Linked DNA regions of Anaerobacillus alkaliphilus. Each later gene encodes a partner of the first gene's protein in a complex. Links are inferred from orthologs where the notes say so. Each region holds a gene or a part of one and is shown on either strand. Other genes may lie near its edges.

The links.
Region 2: the proteins of uvrA (region 1) and mfd are in contact, whole or in part, in a crystal structure (PDB 4DFC), measured with the Escherichia coli proteins. The link is inferred for Anaerobacillus alkaliphilus from one-to-one orthologs.

What each region holds. Positions count from the first base shown.
Region 1 is NZ_QOUX01000032.1:122,468-126,856, reverse strand. Bases 961-4,389 are described here. They hold uvrA (excinuclease ABC subunit UvrA), read right to left. Parts: upstream 4,026-4,389; coding sequence 1,161-4,025; downstream 961-1,160. Other genes in these bases: uvrB (excinuclease ABC subunit UvrB), read right to left, coding at 4,035-4,389; DS745_RS09490 (DUF4097 family beta strand repeat-containing protein), read right to left, coding at 961-1,013. Also shown: more of DS745_RS09490, read right to left, coding at 1-960. UniProt on the Escherichia coli protein: The UvrABC repair system catalyzes the recognition and processing of DNA lesions. UvrA is an ATPase and a DNA-binding protein. A damage recognition complex composed of 2 UvrA and 2 UvrB subunits scans DNA for abnormalities.
Region 2 is NZ_QOUX01000036.1:23,625-30,410, reverse strand. Bases 2,683-6,786 are described here. They hold mfd (transcription-repair coupling factor), read right to left. Parts: upstream 6,411-6,786; coding sequence 2,883-6,410; downstream 2,683-2,882. Other genes in these bases: DS745_RS10870 (anti-sigma-F factor Fin), read right to left, coding at 6,601-6,786. Also shown: DS745_RS10890 (putative polysaccharide biosynthesis protein), read right to left, coding at 1-732; DS745_RS10885 (NAD-dependent epimerase/dehydratase family protein), read left to right, coding at 855-1,850; spoVT (stage V sporulation protein T), read right to left, coding at 2,084-2,623. UniProt on the Escherichia coli protein: Couples transcription and DNA repair by recognizing RNA polymerase (RNAP) stalled at DNA lesions. Mediates ATP-dependent release of RNAP and its truncated transcript from the DNA, and recruitment of nucleotide excision repair machinery to the damaged site.

The sequences.
Region 1 (4,389 bases):
TTTGCCACGAATGTTACATATTTATTAACAATATCTTTTTTCTCATCTAACACTTCAAGCTGCGGTAAGTCGCACGTAAAGCCGCCAACAACCGTTTTGAATTCTCCCTCTGTTTTCATATCAGCTGGAATCGTCATTTCAATACTACCCGTTGTTGTCTTTAAGTATGCTTTCCCTCTTACTTTTTCCGTTAGCTTATATTTAATTGTACCATTTAATGTTTCCACATCAACTTCGCCACCATTGGCTGCTAGATTTACCGTCCCATGAACCGTTTTTGCTTCAACTTTCTCGGCTTCAACTTTATTGACAGTGATAGCTCCATTTACTGTTTCTAGTGACACCTTTGTACTTGTCAATTTATCAAAGGTAATACGTCCGTTCACTGTTTTTGCTTCTAGCTCCAGAGCTTCGATTGCTTCTCCATTAATGTGACCGTTAAATGTGTACAGTTTTACTTCTTCGTAATTTTGGCGAGGAATATAGAATGTCGCATTAATCTTTAATGATTTTTCGCGTGAGTTAAAACGAAGCTTATCGTCAACTACGTTAAATGATACTTCATCTAAAAAATGTCGTCTAGCTGCTTCCACTTCTTTTTCACGGTAAACCTTCACCTTACATTCCACACGAACATCGTTTTCATCCCAAGGAACAAATTGAACAGAACCATTTTCAATCGCAATGTCGACTCTCTTGATATTGCTTGCATGGTGGTGAAAAATATGATCAACATCAACAGAATTGCCGAAATTTAAGTCTAAGTCGAACTCTTTAATTTTTTGTATCGCTTGCTCAACAAAGTCAGTAAATCGGTTGGTAAACGATGGTTGACTATATTTGCCGCGGTAGTCTCGGCCATTTTCCCAATCAACATCGTTAGAGAGAAAAGTCTTTGTCTCCGTCTCTGGCTTTTCTGTTTCCCCTAATTGTTTAAGTAAGGCTAAACCTTCATCTGCAGTAATTTTGCCGTCATCAATCATTTTTAAGATCATTTTGCGCTCTTCTTGCATCTTAAAAACCTCCTCTAATTTATCTTATCTTTATTTACGATGCTTCGTAAAAAAAGTTTCATCTACTAATTGTATTTTACGCTAGTTTTCAAGAAGATAAATCAGTCTCTCGACTGAAAAAAGCTTGAGAAAGTAACTTTCTCAAGCTTACGTTGTTATCGCCTGAATTCGCGCTTCCATTCGCTCGCGATCACGCTCTAAAATTGGTTTTAAATATTGACCTGTATACGAATCAGGTGTTGCTGCTACATCCTCAGGTGTTCCTGTAGCTACAATCGTACCACCTTTGTCGCCGCCTTCTGGTCCTAAGTCAATAATATGGTCGACAGTCTTGATCACGTCAAGATTATGCTCAATAACTAAAACCGTATCACCTTGGTCGACAAGTCTTTGCAACACTTTTAAGAGACGGTCAATGTCATCGACATGAAGCCCAGTCGTCGGCTCATCTAAGATGTAAATGGTTTTGCCAGTGGAACGACGATGCAATTCAGCAGCAAGCTTAACACGTTGCGCTTCACCACCCGATAAAGTTGTTGCTGGTTGACCTAATTTCATATAGCCTAAGCCAACATCAAGGAGCGTTTGAACCTTCCGTTTGATTTTTGGAATGTTTGCGAAAAATTCGACGCCATCCTCAACCGTCATATCGAGAATTTCAGAGATCGTTTTGCCTTTGTAAGTGATATCAAGTGTTTCACGGTTATAACGTTTTCCATGACAAACTTCACAAGGGACATAAACATCAGGCAAAAAGTGCATTTCGATTTTAATAATCCCATCACCACGACACGCTTCACAACGGCCACCTTTGACGTTAAAAGAGAAACGACCTTTTTTATAGCCACGAACCTTTGCTTCATTTGTCATCGCAAAGACGTCACGAATATCATCAAAAACACCGGTATAGGTAGCCGGGTTTGAACGAGGTGTTCGACCGATCGGTGATTGATCAATATCAATAACCTTATCGATATGCTCTAAGCCAAGCACTCCCTTATGCTTCCCTGGTTTTTCTTTTGTTTTATATAGGTTCTGTGCGAGTGACCGGTATAAGATATCGTTAATTAACGTACTTTTCCCTGAACCTGATACACCAGTAACTGCGACAAACACTCCTAGTGGCACTTTGACCGTGACATTTTTCAAGTTATTCTCTGATGCGCCTTTGACTTCTAAGAACCGTCCATCTGACTTTCGACGTTCTACAGGTAGGGCAATAAATTTTTTCCCGGAGAGATATTGGCCAGTAAGCGAATTTGGATCTTCCATAATTTCCGCTGGAGTTCCTTCCGCCGTAATCATTCCCCCGTGAACACCTGCGCCTGGTCCGATGTCAATAATGTAGTCGGCAGCCATCATCGTATCTTCATCATGCTCAACAACAATCAGTGTGTTTCCGAGATTACGCATATGTTCTAACGTCGCAATCAAACGGTTGTTATCTCGTTGATGCAGTCCAATTGATGGCTCGTCTAAAATATAGAGAACACCCATTAATGAAGAGCCGATTTGCGTAGCTAAACGAATTCGCTGCGCTTCGCCACCAGACAAAGTACCAGCTGCTCGAGAAAGAGACAGATAGTCTAGACCAACATTGATTAAGAAACCTAGTCGTTCATTGATTTCTCGTAAAATTAAGCGAGCAATTGCTTGTTCTTTTTCAGTTAACGTTAATGTTTCAAACACCTGCTGCGCGTCTTTAACGGACAAGGCAGTAATTTCACTAATATGTCGATCGTTAATCAACACTGCTAGACTTTCTTTTTTCAGACGGTTTCCTTTACAAGTCGGGCAAGGCTTTTGAGCCATGTACCCTTCCATTTGTTCACGAATATAGTCCGAGCTTGTTTCCTTATAACGACGAGCAAGGTTGTATAACACACCTTCAAACTCAATTTCATTTTCACGAATGTGACCAAACTCATTTTCGTAGCGAAAATATATTTTTTCACCATTGCTTCCAGCGAGAACTTTTTCAAGTAAATGTTTAGGGATCTGCTCGATTGGTACATCCATATCAATCCCGTAATGATCACAAACACTCGTCAACAGCTGTGGGTAATATTGTGAACTTGTCGGCTCCCAAGCGGAAATCGCACCTTCTCGTAGTGAGCGTGTCCAGTCGGGAATCACCAATTCTAAATCTACTTCTAGCTTCGTCCCTAACCCGTCACATGATGGACAAGCGCCAAACGGGCTATTAAACGAGAACATTCTAGGCTCAAGCTCACCAATCGAAAATCCACATTGTGGACAAGCATGATGCTGACTAAATAACAGCTCTTCGCCGTCAATCACATCAATCATCACTCGGCCGTCAGCAAGATTTAATGCCGTTTCAAGCGAATCTGCCAGCCGCGTTTCAATTCCCTCTTTCACGACAATCCGGTCAATGACCACTTCAATATTATGTTTCTTATTTTTATCTAATTGAATATCTTCTGCTACTTCGTGCATTTCTCCGTTTACACGCACACGGACAAACCCTTGTTTTTTGATATCTTCAAACGTTTTGACATGCTCCCCTTTACGCCCGGAAACAATTGGTGCAAGGATCTGCATTTTCGTTCGCTCAGGAAAGGCCATAATTTGATCGACCATTTGTTGGATCGTTTGTGATGAGATCTCAATCCCATGCTTTGGACAAACCGGGCGACCGATACGTGCGTATAGAAGACGCAAATAGTCATAGATTTCCGTTACCGTTCCTACAGTTGAACGGGGATTACGAGATGTCGTTTTTTGATCAATCGAAATCGCCGGTGATAAACCCTCAATGGCGTCAACATCCGGCTTGTCCATTTGACCTAAAAATTGGCGTGCGTACGCTGAAAGCGATTCAACGTAACGCCTTTGTCCTTCTGCATAAATGGTGTCAAAAGCTAAAGATGACTTACCTGAACCAGACAAGCCTGTTAGGACAACAAGCTTGTCACGAGGAATTGTCACATCAATATTCTTTAAATTGTGTGACCTTGCCCCTTTTACCACAATATTTTCTAAAGCCATGTATCAATGTCACCCTTCCGCTTTTAACTCAATTATTAAATCACGAAGTTCGGCTGCTCGTTCAAAGTTCAACGCTTTAGCAGCCTCTTTCATTTCAACTTCCATACGTTCAATGACAGCTGCTCGCTCTTTTTTGCTTAGCTTCGTCATTGGTGCTGCTGTGTACTCCTCGTCAGTTTCAGCTGCCATTGTTGCTTTAATAAGGTCTGGAATTGCCTTTTGGATCGTTGTCGGCACAATTCCGTGTACACGATTGTATTCTTCTTGAATCGCTCGACGGCGATTGGTCTCTTTGATCGCAATATCCATCGAGTTCGTTATTTTATCCGCATACATAATTACGTGACCTGAGGAATTACGAGCC
Region 2 (6,786 bases), on another replicon or contig:
AATTAAGATAAGACTACTAAAGCAAATCAGTATTCCTTGTAATACAATTTTAGTTATTACTTTCATTGAAAGGTTAGTACTTTTCTTCTGTATGGGTGTTTGTTTTTGCCTAACATAAAAAATAAACAAAACTACTGAACCTATAATACCACCAAAAATTGATCCTAATGCAGCACCCGTTCCAGCAGCGTAAGGTCCATAACCGTTCGCAATGAAAACATAGGTTAATAATAAAATCACACATACTCGAGAAAACTGCTCTGTTACCTGTGATATAGCTGTTGGTAGCATATCCTCTTGTCCTTGAAAAAAGCCCCTTAAGACAGATAATAACGGAATAATGATAAAGATAAATGATACTGTCTGTAAAGGTAATAGTAGCTGTTCATCGCCCATGATCCCTGCTAGCCGAGATGCTTGGCTATAAACGAGAATAAATGCTGTTATGCTTATAATTGATAAACCTACAAACGCATTTTTTAAGACAACTGAGCGGTCGTATACCCTTTCTGATAGTAATTTTGAAATTATTACCGGAAAGCCATAGGTAGATAACATGATGGCAACACCATAGATGGGGTATATTTGCTGATATACGTAAAAGCCAATATCGCCGGCAATATTTTGATATGGAATTCGATAAATTGCACTCAAGACTTTAATAAATATGGCTGCTAGTGACAAATAAACTGCCCCTTGCCATAATTTCTTTCCTTTTAAGATAAACTTCAACCCCCTAAGCGATGAAACTACATGCAATTATATCACAGAGTCGAAAACTATCTTTACTACAGATAGGAATATTATGTATTTTCACGAATTATATTGAAGGAGATGAAAAAGGAGGTTTTCAGATGAATATATTAGTTATTGGCGGTACGAGGTTTATTGGTATTCATATTGTTGATGAATTGCTTAGAAAAAAACACAAAGTAACGCTTTTTAATAGAGGAAAAACAAATGCTGACTATTTTCCTACTGTTGAAAGAATAGTTGGTAACCGTGATGATGATTTATCTATGCTAACTAACAATCACTGGGACGCTGTTATTGATACGTGTGGCTATGTACCAAGGATTGTTCAAAAATCTGCGACCACTCTTGCTCCAGTAAGTGACATGTATGTTTTTGTTTCATCGATTAGTGTTTACCGTGACTTTTCACAGTTAAATATAGATGAACAAGCGGAAGTTACAGTCTTAGAAAATAGCAACACTGAAGAAGTAACAGGTGAAACATATGGTCCATTAAAGGCTTTATGTGAACAAGAAGTTGAAAAGGCATTTCCAGGTAGAGCTTTGATTGTACGTCCTGGCCTTATCGTTGGACCTTACGATTCTACAGATCGATTTACATATTGGCCAATGCGTGTTGCACGTGGTGGAGAAGTTCTTGCGCCAGGTAGCAAAAACGCCCCAGTTCAATTTATTGATGCTCGCGATTTAGCTGCTTATATCGTTTCAGGAATAGAGCAAAAAGTAACAGGTATCTATAACGTCACTGGTCCTAAAGAAACGTTAACTTTTGAGGGTTTTCTATCTACTTGTAGATCTGTATTAAACGATGACGTGTCCTTTACTTGGGTAGATGATCAATTCTTAGCAAAAAATGAAGTTGGACACTGGATTGAAATGCCTCTCTATATTCCAGAAGCCATGAGCGGAATGCTTGCAGCGAATATTGACAAGGCCCTCAGTACAGGACTTTCATTTACATCTCTTGAAAAAACAATACAGGATACTTATCAATGGGATGTAGAGCGGAATATACCTGTTTCTGACCGAAAAGCTGGGTTGGCAGCAGAAAAAGAAGCGGTTGTATTAAATGCTTACCTAGAACATAAAAAATAAAAGGCTCTTTTCGTGTAAAAATTGTGGCTTTTCTATCCTAAAATTATCGGAAAAATACCCTAGATGAAGATATCAGCCAATAAATTATGTAAGAAAAGAGCATTACTTACTAAATCAGTGGTGAATTCTTAGTCATTTGTGTAAAAATCCGGTTTTTGGGATTTTTACGAAAGCAACAAACTTTGCGAAAACAGCCAAATAAAAAGAAGGGAATATCCCTTCTTTTTTCATGGCTACTGCTCCATTTGTCGCGCTAAAAATCCAGCAGCAGTCTCTGATAATTTTTGTTCCACGTCACCCATGGATTTGTCATTTTTCGAAAGCATAACTACTGCTCCAATTGGGTCACCATTTGCCACTATTGGGGCTACAACATATGCAGTAACATCTTCGGTTGAGTCACCCACGATATTATATTCACCTTTACTTGTTTGCACCATTGACTGTCGCTCATTCATAGAAGCTTCAACAATTTCACCAATGCTCTTATTTGCATAATCTTTCTTCGATCCACCCGCTACCGCTATGTATGTATCGCGATCAGCGATAAGAACAATATGGTTCAAGCTTTCGTAGAGTGCTTCGGCATATTCTTTTGCAAAATCACCTAACTCAGAAATCGGAGAATATTTCTTAAGAATTACTTCTCCATCCCGATCGACAAAAATTTCTAAAGGATCGCCCTCGCGAATTCGAAGCGTTCGGCGGATTTCTTTTGGTATTACCACACGACCTAAATCATCAATTCGACGTACTATTCCTGTAGCTTTCATTTGTGATGATGCCTCTCTTTCTTTGTTGTAGTTACTAGTTGTTAAGGAATCAATTTCTTTAGCGTAGAACTAAGAAATCAATACTTAATTCTTGGTCTTATTATCCTTCTTTAGGAAAGAACTATTCACCAATTCGACAATTTATTGAACAATTGGAAAACTGGCACTTACCATTTTTATGATGGTCCGCTTAGTTTTTCTAATTTAAAGAACATTATTCAACAACCGGTAAATATCTACAATTTAAGCGAGGTGATCATCAAATATCCTCTTTTTTTACAGTCCATAGCTTGGATAGAATTTCCTCAACTACCTGTAAATACTTGATAGGCTCTAGCTTTTTTGTCTTAATATTTATTTTGATTTTTGTCCCAACTGTTCCGATCGCAATGTCTCGACTCATTTTACTAATTAATTCAAACAGTTTCATACCATCAATTCGTTGGCTCTCTTCTTCTGACAAAAGAATAGAACATTGCTGATTGTCATCAGTAATTGTTTCTATACGTTCTTCTCGAGCAAGTAATTTAATTTCTGATATTTTGAACAGATAATTGACTTCTTGTGGATAGTCACCAAAACGATCAATCATTTCACCTTGCAAGTCTTCTATATCCTCTTTCGTTTCTACTGATTTAAATCTTTTATACATATCAATTTTTTGCTTCGAGTCAACAATATACGATTCAGGAATATAGGCATCTACATTTAAGTCGATTTCAACTTGATGACGATTAACCTTTTCACCTTTATCTCCTTTACGTTCCTCAATAGCTTCTTTCAACATCTGTGAATATAAATCAAAACCTACTGAAGCAATAAACCCATGCTGTTGTGCTCCTAATAAGTTTCCAGCTCCACGTATTGATAAATCTCGCATAGCAATTTTAAAACCAGAACCCAACTCTGTAAACTCTTTAATTGCTTGAAGACGTTTTTCAGCAACCTCTGTTAAAACTTTATCTTTTTGATAGGTAAAGTACGAGTAAGCTACCCGGTTAGAACGACCCACCCGACCTCTTAACTGATAAAGCTGAGACAAGCCCATCTTGTCAGCATTATAAACGATCAGGGTATTTACATTTGGAATATCTACACCAGTTTCAATAATTGTTGTAGTCACCAATACATCACTGTTTCCTTCTAAGAAATCTATGATAACTGATTCAAGCTCTGTCTCATTCATTTTTCCATGCGCAAAAGAAACTTTCGCGTCTGGCACTAGCATTGAGATTTTATCCGCCATTTGAGCAATTTCCTCAACCCGGTTGTACAAGAAATACACTTGTCCGCCTCTACTTAGTTCTCTTTCAATAGCTTCTCGAACAAGAGATTCATTGTATTCAACTACGTACGTTTGAACTGGGAAACGATTTTCAGGTGGCGTTTCGATTACAGATAAATCACGAACACCTAGCATTGACATATGTAACGTTCTTGGGATTGGTGTAGCTGTTAACGTTAACACATCAACATTTGCTTTTAATTGCTTGATCTTCTCTTTATGAGTAACCCCAAAACGCTGTTCCTCATCAATAATTAATAGACCTAAGTCTTTATAAACAACATCTTTTGATAGTAGTCGATGGGTACCAACAACGATGTCAACTGAACCCGCCTTTACACCTTTTAATGTCTCATTCTGCTCTTTTCTAGTACGGAAGCGGCTAAGTAAGCCGATATTAATCGGATGATCTGAAAAGCGCTCTCGTATGGTTTCATAGTGTTGTTGCGCTAAGATTGTCGTCGGAACTAAAAATGCTACTTGCTTTCCATCCATAATAGCCTTGAATGCAGCACGAATAGCAACTTCAGTTTTTCCATAACCAACATCACCACAAAGCAAACGATCCATTGGTCTTTCTCTTTCCATATCTTCTTTAATTTCTTGGATACAGCGTAATTGATCTTCAGTTTCTTCGTATGGAAACGAAGACTCGAATTCACGTTGTTCAATACTATCAGAAGAAAATGCATAGCCCTTACTAGCTTCTCGTTCTGCGTAGAGCTTAATTAGGTCATCTGCGATATCTTCAACGGAAGACTGAACTTTTTTCTTGACCTTTTTCCAGTCGCTTCCACCTAGTGCATAAATTTTTGGCTCTTTATCTTCTTGGCCAACGTATTTCTGAACTTGATCTATCTGTTCAACTGGAACATATAACTTATCATTACCTGCATAAGTAATGTGTAGGTAATCTTTATGGATCCCGTTAATTTCTAGTGTTTTAATTCCTAGATACTTTCCGATCCCATGATTTACGTGTACTACTAGATCGCCAACTTTTAATTCAGAATAATTCTTAATACGTTCGGCATTTGAAAGTTTCTGTTTACGTTTGGGCTTCTTCGTTTGTTTCGTAAATATTTCCTCTTCAGTAATTACAATGAGCTTTTGTAAGGGCAACTCAAATCCACCTGTTAATTGTCCGACAAAGATCTGACAAGATCCATTAACAAGTTCCGTTGCAGTTTCTACCACATTAGCAGCAATCTTATAATCTTCTAATATTGACTCAATTCGTTTGGCCCGCTCTTTCTCTGCAGTAGTGATGACAATTTTGTAGTTTCCTTTAAACCAACGCTCCACTTCACTTTTTAATAGGTTAAGCTGTCCATGAAAGTTTTGCATTGATTTACAGTTGAAATTAACAATATTCTTCGGACTAGTGTGTGGTACGTGTCTTAGAAAAAGGGATAAATAGACAATAGGTTTTTTTGTATCTTCAATAATTTCGTTTAAATGTTTCGACAACTTTAAATCTGAGATGATTGCTCCTTGACTAAGTAATGCTACTTGCCATTCTGCCTCTTCTCTATCAAGGCTTACCCCCATTTCCTGGACACGGCTCACCTCGTCAATGAAAATAACACCGTTCTGGGGTAAGTAGTCCAGTAATGTTGTTACATTCTCGTAGTAAAGTGACATATATTTATACATGCCTTCAAAGGAGTGTTTACCTCTTAAAAGCTCAATTTCATACGATATTTGCTCTACCATCGACTCTTTTGCTTTTCCATCTTTTAGCTTTGCTATACTACTAGATAAGCCCGCTTTCAGTCTTTGGGAACCTCTCTCAAAGTGCTCATCATATAAAATTACTTCTTGCGCCGGTCCGATACTAATTTCATTTACTTGTTTTTGAGATCTTTGTGTGTCCACGTCAAAAAATCGGATCGAATCTATCTCTGTATCAAACAGCTCAATCCTTAAAGGCATTTCTTCAGTTAGAGGATAGATATCAATAATTCCACCACGTAAGCTAAAATCACCAGGCGTAGACACCATTTCTGTTCTCTGGAAACCTGCTTGCACTAACTTTTTTAGTGTTTCTTCTATACTGATGTCTTCACCCACTCTAAGTTTCACCTGACAATGTTGCCAAATTTCTTTAGGTGGTAATAATCTACGTAAACCAGCAATGGGAGTAATAATTATCCCCGTCTTAGACTGGCTTAAATAATTTAATACTTCAATACGTTGCCCTCTCATTTCAGGACTAGCAACTGCTATTTCAGAGGAAATCAGTTCATTTACTGGGTACAAATAAACGAATTCTTCTCCAATTAAACTTACAAGATCATCATAGAGTTTTTGGGCTTGAAATAGATTATTTGTAACTACTATCTGAGATCTCTTTGTTTGCTCAAAGACAGATGCTAATAATAACGTTCTTGCTGAGCCCGTTAAACCAGAGACCATTTGTTCACTTAATTGGGCTTCTACTCCATCCAATACCGCTCTTACATCATCATCTTCTAAAAAAAATCGCTTTAATCCTAACAATGCTTTTGTTCCCCCTTTTTAAAGCCAAATCTCTACTATAACAAAGTAGCTTTTATTCTATTGATGAGGTTCCATCACCGGTCCTCCTACTTACAACCTAGAAGCGGAAAAATGCTTTGGTGTGAGACCAAAGCTAGAAAATTTCCGTACAAAACTATTATGACCTTTGAAAACCTAGTTTTAAACAGTCTTATTGAATAAATGTTTGGTTTTCATGGTATTGCGGGTTTCTATCAAGAGCTTCGTGACAGTCCTCGCAAATTGTGTTCACATGCATATTTCCATTGTCATCGTATTGAATCATCTCAGTTCTTTCACTTTGATCAAGTTGATGAAAGCCTAATTTTTCACTATCTAATCTTTTTTCTTCTAACTT